4 regions of the Roseateles sp. 22389 genome follow, and region 4 is predicted to be linked to each of the others. Evidence: predicted binding sites of a transcription regulator. Region 4 holds the regulator's gene; each other region holds the start of a gene.
What was found. The regulator LexA, encoded in region 4, represses DNA repair genes until DNA is damaged. The targets are predictions, from matches to a motif close to ACTGTATNNNNATACAGT.
Positions count from the first base shown of each region.

Region 1: a site for LexA is predicted at 950-967, ahead of imuA (translesion DNA synthesis-associated protein ImuA). Genes of this name have one in related genera too.
Region 2: a site for LexA is predicted at 987-1,004, ahead of recA (recombinase RecA). Genes of this name have one in related genera too.
Region 3: a site for LexA is predicted at 1,965-1,982, ahead of ACTJKJ_RS20640 (ATP-dependent helicase). Genes of this name have one in related genera too.

Region 1 covers NZ_JBQEOF010000007.1:79,520-82,381, reverse strand. The annotation lists gene ACTJKJ_RS11960 (sensor histidine kinase) at 1-910, shown strand, start outside; gene imuA (translesion DNA synthesis-associated protein ImuA) at 1,035-1,898, shown strand; gene ACTJKJ_RS11950 (Y-family DNA polymerase) at 1,846-2,862, shown strand, end outside.
Region 2 covers NZ_JBQEOF010000005.1:98,710-101,571, reverse strand. The annotation lists gene ACTJKJ_RS08950 (sensor histidine kinase) at 1-6, opposite strand, end outside; gene ACTJKJ_RS08945 (response regulator) at 60-731, opposite strand; gene recA (recombinase RecA) at 1,044-2,087, shown strand; gene ACTJKJ_RS08935 (regulatory protein RecX) at 2,166-2,708, shown strand.
Region 3 covers NZ_JBQEOF010000017.1:79,021-81,882, forward strand. The annotation lists gene ACTJKJ_RS20640 (ATP-dependent helicase) at 1-1,950, opposite strand, end outside; gene ACTJKJ_RS20645 (hypothetical protein) at 2,055-2,862, shown strand, end outside.
Region 4 covers NZ_JBQEOF010000004.1:105,717-108,578, forward strand. The annotation lists tRNA gene ACTJKJ_RS07350 (tRNA-Asp) at 84-160, shown strand; gene ACTJKJ_RS07355 (helix-hairpin-helix domain-containing protein) at 253-558, opposite strand; gene lexA (transcriptional repressor LexA) at 576-1,253, opposite strand; gene ACTJKJ_RS07365 (asparaginase) at 1,368-2,300, shown strand; gene ACTJKJ_RS07370 (organic hydroperoxide resistance protein) at 2,439-2,862, opposite strand, start outside.

The DNA of each region.
Region 1 (2,862 bases), on a different contig from region 4:
CGAGGCGGGCGTCTACGGCCTGCTCGGCCTGGCCTTCGTCTGCTGCCTGGGGCTGGCGCTGTTCCTGGCGCAGCTGACCGCGAGCCGCATCGTCGCGCCGGTGACCGCGCTGGCGCGCGCGGTGGAGACCGGCGCCGCGCCGCGCGAGTACCCACTGCAGGATTCCACCGACGAGCTGGGCGTGCTGTCGCGCGCCTTCGCGGCCAAGACCGAGGCCCAGCAGCGCTACCTGGACCGCGAGCGCTGGTTCACCGGCGATGTCAGCCATGAGCTGCGCACCCCGCTGGCGGTGATGCTGGGCGCCGCCGAGGTGCTGAAGGCGCGCCTGCACGGCCGCGACGACATGGTCGAGCTGGCCGAGCGCATTCGCCGCACCGCCGCCGACACCAGCGAGCGCGTAGTCGCGATGCTGTTGCTGTCGCGCGATCCGGCCAGCATCGGCGCGCCGCCGACCGCGGTGCTGCCGCTGCTGCGCCAGGAGATGGAGCGCTGCCGGCCGCTGCTCAAGGGCAAGGCCGTCGAGATGACGCTGCATGCCGCTCCCGCCGATGCCGCCCTGGAAGTGCCGGCGCGGCCGGAGCTCGCCGCGATCGCGCTGGGCAACCTGATCCGCAACGCCTGCCAGTTCACCGAGGAGGGCCGCGTCGACATCCGGCTCGAGGCCGGCCGCGTCGTCATCGAGGACACCGGCATCGGCATCCCGCCGGCCGTGCGCGACCGCATCTTCGACCGCTTCATGCAGGTGGACCCGGCCGGCGCCGGCAGCGCCGGGCTGGGCCTGGCCATCGTCAAGCGCGTGGCCGAGCACCTGGGCTGGACCGTCAGCCTGGAGGCGCCCGCCAACGGCGGGACGCGCTTCGCGCTGAGCTTCGGGCAGGCGTCCAGGGAGCGGGACATTCTCCCCACTTGAAGCGCGACATCCGCTGGACGGGTCGGCCGTCCCACCTATACTGTATGCACATACAGTTCTCAACGCCGGTGTCACGACCGGCGTTGTCGTCTCTTCCGCCGACCGTGCCGCTGATCGTTCCGCCATGTCCGTCCTGCCCTTGCCCCTTCCCCCCGCCGTGGCCGAGGCCGTCTGGCGCGGCGACGCGCTGGGCCGCGGCACCGACACGGTCTGGCCCAGCGGCTTCGACGCGCTGGACGCGGAACTGCCCGGCGGCGGCTGGCCCGGCCGCCAGCTGACCGAACTGCTGCTGCCGCAGTTCTCGCTGGCCGAATGGCGGCTGGCCGGCCCGGCGCTGCGGCGCGTGGTGGCCGACGGCGCCGCGGTGGCGATGGTCGGCCCGCCCAAGCGCCCGCACCTGCCCGGCCTGATGCACCTGGGACTGGATGAGCGCCACCTGGTCTGGATCGACGCGCGCGCGCCCTCGGAGCGTCTCTGGTGCGCCGAGCAGTTGATCAAGTCCAACGCCGCCGGCGCGGTGCTGGCCTGGATGCCGCAGGCCGCGCCGGAACAGCTGCGGCGGCTGCAGGTGCTGGCGCAGTCCTTCGAGGGGCCGGTATTCCTGTTCCGGCCGCTGGCCGCGCGCCACGACCCCTCGCCGGCGCCGCTGCGGCTGCAGGTGACGATCGACGTCGACTGGGCGCTGGACGTCCTGATCCTCAAGCGCAAGGGCCCCGCCCATGAGACGCCGCTGCGGCTCGCGTCCATCCCGGGCGGGCTCGAGCGGGTGCTGACGCCCCGGGTGATGCGGCCCAGCACGATGCGACCCGTCGCGCCGATCGTGCCACTCGCGCCGGTCATGCCCGCCGCGACCGAAGCCGCGCCCGCCGCAGCGTCCGCCTTGTCCGAATCCCCGCGCGCGCCGCAGCCGCTCGCCCTGTTCCCGGAGCTGACCGATGTTGTGGGTCGCCCTGATCCTGCCGCCTCGTCCGCCGGCGCCGTCCGCTGATCCGGCCGCGCCGCCGGACCCTCCCTGGGGGATCTGTCCGGAGGCGCAGGCGGGGCTGGCCGTGTGGTGCCTGCAGTTCACGCCGCGCGTGGCGCTGATGGAGGACGCCGTCGTCATGGAGGTCGAGGCCAGCCTGCGGCTGTTCCGCGGCCGGGGCGCGCTCCAGGCGCGCATCGCCGACGAGGCGCCGGACCTGGGCGCCGTCGGCATCGGCTGGGCGCCGACGGCCACCGCCGCGCTGGTGCTGGCGCGTTGCGGCGTGCCGGACCTGGGCGGCCGGCTGCTGCAGGCGGTGCTGGATCCGCTCCCGCTGCAGGCGCTGAGCGCCGGCGCCGAACATGCCGAGCCGCTGAGCCGTGCCGGCATCAACACGCTGGGCCAGTTGCGGGCCTTGCCGCGCGGCGGCATCAGCCGGCGCTTCGGCGCGGCACTGCTGGCGATGCTGGACCAGGCCTACGGGCTGCGTCCGGAGGCGCATCGCTGGGAAGTGCTGCCGGAGGATTTCCACGCCCGCATCGAGCTGCCCGGCCGCGTGGACCACGCGCCGGCGCTGCTGCTGGGCGCGCGGCCGCTGCTGATGCGGCTGTGCGGCTGGCTGGCGGCGCGCCATGCCGGCGCGACCGGCGTGACGCTGCACTGGGTGCACGACTCGATGCGCGCCAAGGATGCCGGCGATGGCGGATCGCTGACGATCCGCACCGCCGAGCCGATCCGCGCGCTCGAGCACTTCTGCCGGCTGATGGCCGAGCACCTGGCCAAGACGAAGCTGCTGGCGCCGGTGGGCGAGCTGAGGCTGGAGGCGATCGGCGTCCAGGCCCTGACCGAGGACAGCGCCTCGCTGCTGCCCGACACGGTGCGCACCGGCGAGACGCTCTATCTGACGCTGGAGCGCATCGCCGCGCGCCTGGGCCCGGAGCGGGTGATGCAGCCGGCGCCTGGCGACGATCACCGGCTCGAATGGATG
Region 2 (2,862 bases), on a different contig from region 4:
CGCCATGCCGCGCGTCCTCGATCAAGCGTGCGCCCAGGGGCTCCGGGACGCCCCGCGCCTCAGCCCGGAATCTTTTCAAGGCAGTAGCCGAGCCCGCGCACCGTCGCGATGCGGATCGGCCCCTGCTCGATCTTCTTGCGCAGCCGATGGATGTAGACCTCGATCGCGTTGTTGCTGACTTCTTCGCCCCACTCGCACAGGCGCTCGACCAACTGGTCCTTGCTGACCAGCCGTCCCGCGCGCTGCAGCAGCACCTCGAGCAGCGACAGCTCCCGCGCCGACAGTTCCACCATCTGATCGTTGATGTAAGCGACGCGGCCGGTGGCGTCGAACGTCAACGGGCCATGGCGGATCACGCTGGAGGCGGTGCCCAGGCCGCGGCGCGTCAACGCGCGCACACGCGCCTCGAGTTCCTGCAGCGAGAAGGGCTTGGCCATGTAGTCGTCGGCGCCAAGGTCCAGGCCCTTGACGCGTTCCTCGATGCTGTCCGCCGCGGTCAGGATCAGCACCGGCACGGACGATCCGCGCGCCCGCAGCCGACGCAGCACTTCCAGCCCATGCAGCTTCGGTAATCCCAGGTCGAGGATCAGCAGGTCGAACTCATGCGAGGCCAGCGCGGCGTCGGCCTCGCTGCCGCTGCCGACCTGGTCGACGGCGCAACCCGAGGCTCGCAACGAGCGCAGCAGGCCATCGGCCAGGACCTGGTCGTCTTCGGCGATCAAGATGCGCATGTGTCGTCCCCTCTGGTTATGGAGACATTCTAGGGAGCGGTCCGGGGCGCTTCCCTAGGCGTTTCCGAGCCGTCCTCAGGTCGATGAGCGGGGCACCAGTCAGGTGGGCGACAGCTTGGGAGGCGGCTCTTCCCCCTCTTTGGCGAAAACGGGGGGAGTTGTGCGGCTGGCTCATCCTGTGAGCCACCTGCGGCCTAACATCCCGCCATCGACAGCGCCGAAGCCGCACCGACGGGCGGCACGGGTCGACAAAGTACTGTACAGATATACAGATTGCGCCATAATCCGCCGCAGCCAACAGGAGAAGATTGCATGGACGCCCCCGTGAAGAACGCCAACACCGAAAAAGCCAAGGCCCTGCAGGCCGCCCTCGCCCAGATCGAAAAGCAGTTCGGCAAGGGCTCGATCATGCGGCTGGCCGAAGGCGAGAAGATCGAGGACATCCAGGTCGTCTCCACCGGCTCGCTGGGCCTGGACATCGCGCTGGGCGTCGGTGGCCTGCCCCGCGGCCGCGTGATCGAGATCTACGGTCCGGAATCGTCCGGCAAGACCACGCTGACGCTGCAGGTCATCGCCCAGATGCAGAAGCTGGACGGCGTGTGCGCCTTCATCGACGCCGAGCATGCCCTGGACGTGCAGTACGCGCAGAAGCTGGGCGTCAACCTGCAGGAGCTGCTGATCAGCCAGCCCGACACCGGCGAACAGGCGCTGGAGATCGTGGACTCGCTGGTGCGTTCGGGTTCGGTGGACCTGATCATCGTGGACTCGGTCGCCGCGCTGACGCCGAAGGCCGAGCTTGAAGGCGAGATGGGCGACGCGCTGCCTGGCCTGCAGGCCCGCCTGATGAGCCAGGCGCTGCGCAAGCTGACCGCCACCATCAAGAAGACCAACTGCACCGTCATCTTCATCAACCAGATCCGGATGAAGATCGGCGTGATGTTCGGTTCGCCCGAAACGACCACCGGCGGCAATGCGCTGAAGTTCTACGCCTCGGTGCGCCTGGACATCCGTCGCATCGGCTCGATCAAGAAGGGCGAGGAAGTCATCGGCTCCGAGACCAAGGTCAAGGTCGTGAAGAACAAGGTGGCGCCCCCGTTCAAGACGGCGGAGTTCGACATCCTCTACGGCGAGGGCATCAGCCGCGAGGGCGAGATCATCGACATGGGCGTGACCGCGAAGATCGTCGACAAGTCGGGGGCCTGGTACGCCTACAGCGGCGAGAAGATCGGTCAGGGCAAGGACAACGCGCGCGAGTTCCTGCGCGAGAACCCCGACCTGGCGGTCGAGATCGAGAACAAGATCCGCGAATCGCTGGGTATCCCCCTGCTGGGCGCCGCGCCTGGCGACGCCGAGTAAGCACCGGGCGACGGCATGACTCCGTCCGGATGCCGGCGGGGCTCGGCCTCGCAGCCGCTGTCGCTCAAGGCCAGAGCCGTGGCCCTGCTCGCGCAGCGTGAGCACAGCGCGATGGAGCTGCGCCGCAAGCTGCTGCGCATTGCTCGTGATCGACAAGCTGCGCTGATCGAGGCCGCCGCCGGCGAGGGCAATCTCTCTTCGAGCCCAGGGCCGGGGGCCGGGCGTTCCGAGGCCGAGGATCCAGACGGCTCCGAAGCCCAGGCGGTCACGCTGACCCAGGAAGTGGACGCGGTCCTCGACTGGCTCAAGGCGAACGGCTATCTCGACGAATCGCGATTCGTCGAGTCGCGCATCCACGCGCGCTCCCAGCGCTTCGGACAGCGCCGCATCGAGCAGGAGCTCGCCCAGCATGGGTTGGCGCTCGACGCGGAGCAGCGATCGGCGCTGGCGGCTGGAGAGCTGGACCGCGCTTGTGAGTTGCTGCGTCGCAAGTTCGGCGAAGGAGCGCCGGTGGACGCGTCGGCGGAGGCCAAACGGCTGCGCTTCCTGATGGGGCGAGGCTTTGGATCCGAACTCGCCCGCAAGGCGGTGCGCCGCGTCGCCGCCGGCCCTGACGCTTGAAGCGGTGACAGGCGCCGAAACCGCCTGAAACTTCGTGCGTCACGAGCACCTTTCGAGCCGCTGACAAGCCCACGCCAGTGCGCGGCACAACCGCGCCAAGGGCTTGATGCAACGCAGCATGCTACATTTTCGGCTTCGCAAACCAGCCCGCCGG
Region 3 (2,862 bases), on a different contig from region 4:
CGCGTAGAGGTGGCGGTCGCCGTGCCGCGTCTGCTGCGTGACGTAGAAGCGCTGCGGCACCATCACCGCCAGGTGCTCCTTCGCCCGCGTCATCGCGACGTACAGCAGCCGCCGTTCCTCCTCGATCTGCGCCTGCGCGCCGGTGCTCAGGTCCGACGGCAGGCAGCCGTCCACGCAGTTCAGCAGATAGACCGCGTTCCACTCCTGCCCCTTGGCCGAGTGGATGGTCGACAGGATCAGGTAGTCCTCGTCCTTCAGCGGGACGCCGGATTCGTCGCTGCTCGCCTCGGGCGGGTCCAGCGTCAGCTCGGTCAGGAAGCGCTCCCGCGAGCCGTAGCCCTGCGCGATGCGCGTGACCTGCTCCAGGTCGGCCAGGCGCACCGGCGCGTCGTCGTGCAGCCGCTCCAGGTGGGGCGCGTACCACTCCACCACCGACTCCAGGTCCATCGGCCACTGCGGATCGCCGATGAGCCCGGCCAGCAGATCGCGCAGCGCCGACCATGACGCGGCCGCGGCGCGGGGCGGCTCGAACGCGCGCAGCGCCTGGACCGGGTCCACCGCGGGCGACATCGCGTCGATCAGCCGACGCGCGCTCGCCGGCCCGAAGCCGGGCAGCAGCTGCGCGACGCGGAATCCCGCCAGCCGCCCGCGCGGGTTCTCGGCCCAGCGCAGCACGCTCAGCACGTCCTTCACATGCGTGCTCTCCAGGAATTTCAGGCCGCCGAACTTGACGAACGGGATGTTGCGTCGCGTCAGCTCCAGCTCCAGCGGCGCGGCGTGGCTCGAGGTCCGGAACAGCACCGCCTGGCGCTTCAGCCGCAGGCCCTGCTCGCGCCGCTCGAGCACCTTGTCGGCGACCCATTGGGCCTGGCGCGCCTCGTCGTCGACCGTCACCAGTTGCGGCCGCTCGGTCGAGGCCTTGTCGGTCCACAGCCGCTTCTCGTGCCGCTCGCGGGCCATGCCGATGACCGCGTTGGACGCGTCCAGGATCGGCTGCGTGGAGCGGTAGTTGCGCTCCAGCGCGATCACCCGCGCGGGCGGGTCGAACTGGACCGGGAACTCGAGGATGTTGCGCACCTCGGCCGCGCGGAACGAGTAGATCGCCTGCGCGTCGTCGCCCACCACGGTCAGGTGGTCGCCGCGTGGCTTGAGCCGGCGCAGGATCGTCGCCTGCAACCGGTTGGTGTCCTGGTACTCGTCGACCAGCACGTGCTGGAAGCGCTCCCCGAGCTCGGCGGCCAGGCCGTCGTCGCTCATCAGCTCGGCCCAGTAGAGCAGCAGGTCGTCGTAGTCCAGCAGCTGCTGGCGCTGCTTGTCCTCGACGTAGGCCTTGAACAGGCGCTTGAGCCCGTCATGCACCGGGAAGCACCAGGGGAAGTGGTCCTGCAGCACCTGGTCCAGCCGCGCCTCGCTGTTGACGACGCGCGAATAGATCGTCAGGCAGGTGGCCTTGAGCGGGAAACGCTCGGTGGTCTCGGCCAGGCCCAGGGCCTGCCGCTGCAGGCCCATCAGGTCCTCGGCGTCGGCGCGGTCGAGGATGGTGAAGTTGGGCGCGAGGCCGATGCGATGGGCGTATTCGCGCAGCAGGCGCGCGCCCACGCTGTGGAAGGTGCCGGCCCAGGGGAAGCGCGGCGGCGCCTGCGTGGCGCCCAGGCCGAGCGCGCGATGCAGCACGCGGCCGGCGCGGCGTTCCATCTCGCCGGCGGCGCGGCGGGAGAAGGTCAGCAGCAGCAGGCGCTGCGGGTCCGCGCCCGACTGGATCAGGCGCGCGACGCGCGCCGCCAGGGTCTTGGTCTTGCCCGAGCCGGCGCCGGCGATCACCAGCAGCGGGCCGTGCCCGGGAACGCCGTGTTCATCGAGGCCGTGCTCGACCGCCGAGCGCTGCTCGGGATTCAGGTCGGCGAAGACGTCGGCCGCGCGGGGCGGGGCGTCGGCGAGGGCGGAACACATGGGGCGGCATCATAGCTGTATGCAAAAACAGTGGATGGGCCGGGGCCACGTAGTCCCGGGGGTACGCGCATTGCCCGAGCGGAGCAAACTCCCCGCCTACTGCCATGCATCAAGTGCTTGTCCTCCTCGCCGCCCTGGCCATGCCCCTCGTGGCCTGGGCCTCGCAGCGCCGCGTCTTCGGCCCCGACAACGGCACGATCTCGGATCGTTACCCGACCCTGCTCGTCGCCGACGGCTACGCCTTCTCCATCTGGGGCGTGATCTTCCTGCTCGACCTCGTCGCCGCGGCCTGGCTGCTGCGCGGCCAGCCAGTGCCCGACCGGGAAGGGCACCGCGATTCCCATCGCTGCCACTGGCTGGTGGTCGCCGGCTTCGCGCTCACCGCGAGCTGGATGATCGTGTTCTCCCAGCAATGGTTCTGGCTGGCGCTGGCCATCATCTGGCTGGCGCTGATCAGCCTGCTGTGGGCGCTGATGCTGCTGGCGCGGGCGGTGCCGCGCGGCGCGCCCTCATGGCTCGCGGTGCTGCCGCTGGCGCTGCACGCCGGATGGCTGTCGCTGGCGGCGTTCCTGAACACCGCGCAGGTGATCGTCGCGCAGCAGCTGCTGCCCACCGTCGATCAGCTGCCGTGGACGCTGGTGCTGTGGGCGCTCGCCGCCTTGCTGCTGCTGGTGGCGAATGCGCGGTTGCATGCGCCCGGCACCGGACCGGCGGCGCTGGCCTTCGCCGCGGCGGCGGTCTGGGGCCTGGTCGGGGTCTACCTGAAGCAGCGGGCCTCGCCGATGGCGGGTGCGGGTACTTCCGCCTGGGTCGCGCTGGGGCTCGCCGCGGCGCTGGTGGCGCAGACGGTCTGGCTGCGCCTGCGGCCGTCGGGTCCGAACAGCCCGAGCCGCTCCGGCGGCACTAACGATC
Region 4 (2,862 bases):
GCATCGCGGTTCCGAATGGATCCGTTGGCTTGCAGCGAAACTTGTTCGCGAACGATATCGACGCGCTCAACAGCGTCGTATCTGGAGTGGTAGTTCAGTTGGTTAGAATACCGGCCTGTCACGCCGGGGGTCGCGGGTTCGAGCCCCGTCCACTCCGCCAATATTGAAACCCTGTCGATGCAATTCGGCAGGGTTTTTTCTTTGCCCGTTCTGGTCTCATTCTGGTTAAGGCGGGTCACGCCCGCGGAATATTCAGAGGTCCGGATACTCGCGCTTGCGCTGGGCGGTATAACTCCACCAATCTCTGGGCGAGGCGCCGTTCATGAAATCGACGGCCGCCATATAGGTATCCAGCACGCAGGGATCGTGGCGCTGGCCGGTCAGTTTGCAAATCCGCTGATAGAGCGCAAATGCATCGGCGCCGATGAGGTCCGCAGGTTGCCGAATCCCCATCGATTCAAAATCCCGAACCATCGCGGGACCGATGTTGGGAATTTGCCGCAGCGTGAGGCATTCAGCGGCCGAAGCCGCTTTCGTGTGCGTCTTTCGCGCAGCCATGCGGCACTCGTACCCGCTCAGTGAAACCCGCCGGAGCGGATCAATCCGACGGCCAGGCCTTCGATGGCGAACTGCTCATCCGGCGTGACCTCGATCGGGGCGAAATCGGCGTTCTCCGGCAGAAGTCGGATGCCGTCCGGATGGCGTTGGAAGCGCTTCACGGTGACCTCGTCACCCAGGCGCGCGACGACGACCTGGCCATTGCGCGCTTCGCTGATCTTCTTCACGGCCAGCAGGTCGCCGTCCATGATGCCGATGTCCTTCATGCTCATGCCTTTCACGCGCAGCAGGAAGTCCGGCGCCTTCGCGAACATCGAGGGGTCGACGCTATAGTGCTGCTCCACATGTTCCTCGGCGAGGATGGGCGCGCCGGCAGCGACCCGGCCGACCAGCGGCAGCGTCAGTTGCGCCAGGCTCGCCAACGGCAGGGCGAACTGGCTGTGCTCCCGGGCGCGGTTGACCTGGCGCAGCGCGGTCGACGGCAGGCGGATGCCGCGCGCGGTGCCCCCCACCAGTTCGATGACGCCCTTGCGGGCGAGCGCTTGCAGGTGTTCTTCGGCGGCGTTCGCGGACTTGAAGCCGAGTTGCTGCGCGATCTCGGCGCGCGTGGGCGGCGAGCCGGTGCTCTCGATGCTGTCGCGGACCAGATCGAAGATCTGTTGTTGGCGGGCGGTGAGTTTGGGCGGTGTATCCACGAGCACAGGCCTTTATTCCATGGAGGACTGGTTGGAATGCAAAACGGCTTCGAGGGTTCGAAAGCCGCCTGAGAATCCATCCAGCATCTGGATTTTTATACAGGAGACGACAAATTGCAAAGTGCGCCCCAGACCCTCGTGATCATCGGCACCGGCGGGACGATCGCCGGCGCCTCCGGCAGCGCCACGGACAACGTCGGCTACAAGGCGGGTTCGCTATCGGTGGAGTCGCTGGTAAAGGCGGTCCCGGCGCTCGCGGCGAAGTCGCTGGAGGCTGAACAGCTGGCCCAGCTCGACAGCAAGGACATGGATCACGCCACCTGGGCGCGGCTGGCGAAGCGGGTGCGGGAGCACCTGGACCGGCCCGAGGTCCGCGGCGTGGTGATTACGCACGGCACCGACACGCTGGAAGAGACCGCCTACCTGTTGCAGCGCGTGCTGGCGCCGGAGAAGCCGGTCGTGCTGACCGCCGCGATGCGGCCGGCGACCGCCATCCAGGCGGATGGTCCGCAGAACCTGCTGGACGCCGTCGCCGTTGCCGAGAGCGAAGCCGTGCGAGGCGTCATCGCCGTCGTGGCGGGCCAGGTCTGGTCCGGGCTCGAACTGCGCAAGACGCACAGCTACCGGCTCGACGCCTTCGAGGCAGGGCCTGACGCCGGGCCGCTGGCCGTGGTGGAGGAGGGCGTCGTGCGGCGCTTCCGCGACTGGCCGGCGGGCGAGGCGCTCGGCGCGGCGCTGCTGCCGGAGAACGCGGCCCAGTGGCCCTGGGTGGAGGTGCTCGCCAGCCATGCGGGCGCCGATGCGCGGTCGCTCGAAGCCTGGCGAGCGGCCGGTCTCCAGGGGCTGGTGCTGGCGTGCACGGGCAACGGCACGGTGAATCAGGCGCTCGAGGCGCCGGTGCGCGCGCTCAAGGAGGCCGGCGTGCCGGTGTGGCGGACGACGCGGTGCGCGCAGGGACGCATCGTGGGCGCCAGCGATGAGCCCGCCGCCGCGCTGTCGCCGTGGGCGGCGCGCGTCGAGTTGATGCTTAGCCTGCTGCAACGCTGAACCACAGCCGTCGCGAGTGGCTTCGTCGGTCGCGACGGAGCGAAGCGTCGACGGCTGGACCCATGAATGAAAAAGCGCCGGCATGACCGGCGCTTTTCTTTGTGCTCGACCCGGTGGTGACCGGGCGCCGCGGAAGGCTTAGACGATCGTCAGCGTGACGTCGACGTTGCCGCGGGTGGCGTTCGAGTAGGGGCAGACCTCGTGGGCGTCGGCCACCAGCTTTTCCAGCTGGGCGCGGTCCATGCCCGGCACCGAGATCTTCATCGCCACGGCGATGCCGAAGGCGCCCGGCTTGTTGGCGTGGGGGCCGATGCCGACTTCGCTGGTGATCGAGACTTCGGCCGGCAGGGCGACCTTGTTGCGGGCCGAGACGGCCTTCATCGCGCCGATGAAGCAGGCGGAATAGCCTGCGGCGAACAGCTGTTCCGGGTTGGTGCCGGCGCCGTCGTCGCCGCCCAGCGCCTTGGGCGTGGACAGCTGGACCTTCAGGCGGTCGTCCGACGATTGCGCGGTGCCGGAGCGGCCGCCGGTGGCGGTGGCGGTGGCGGTGTAGAGGGCTTTT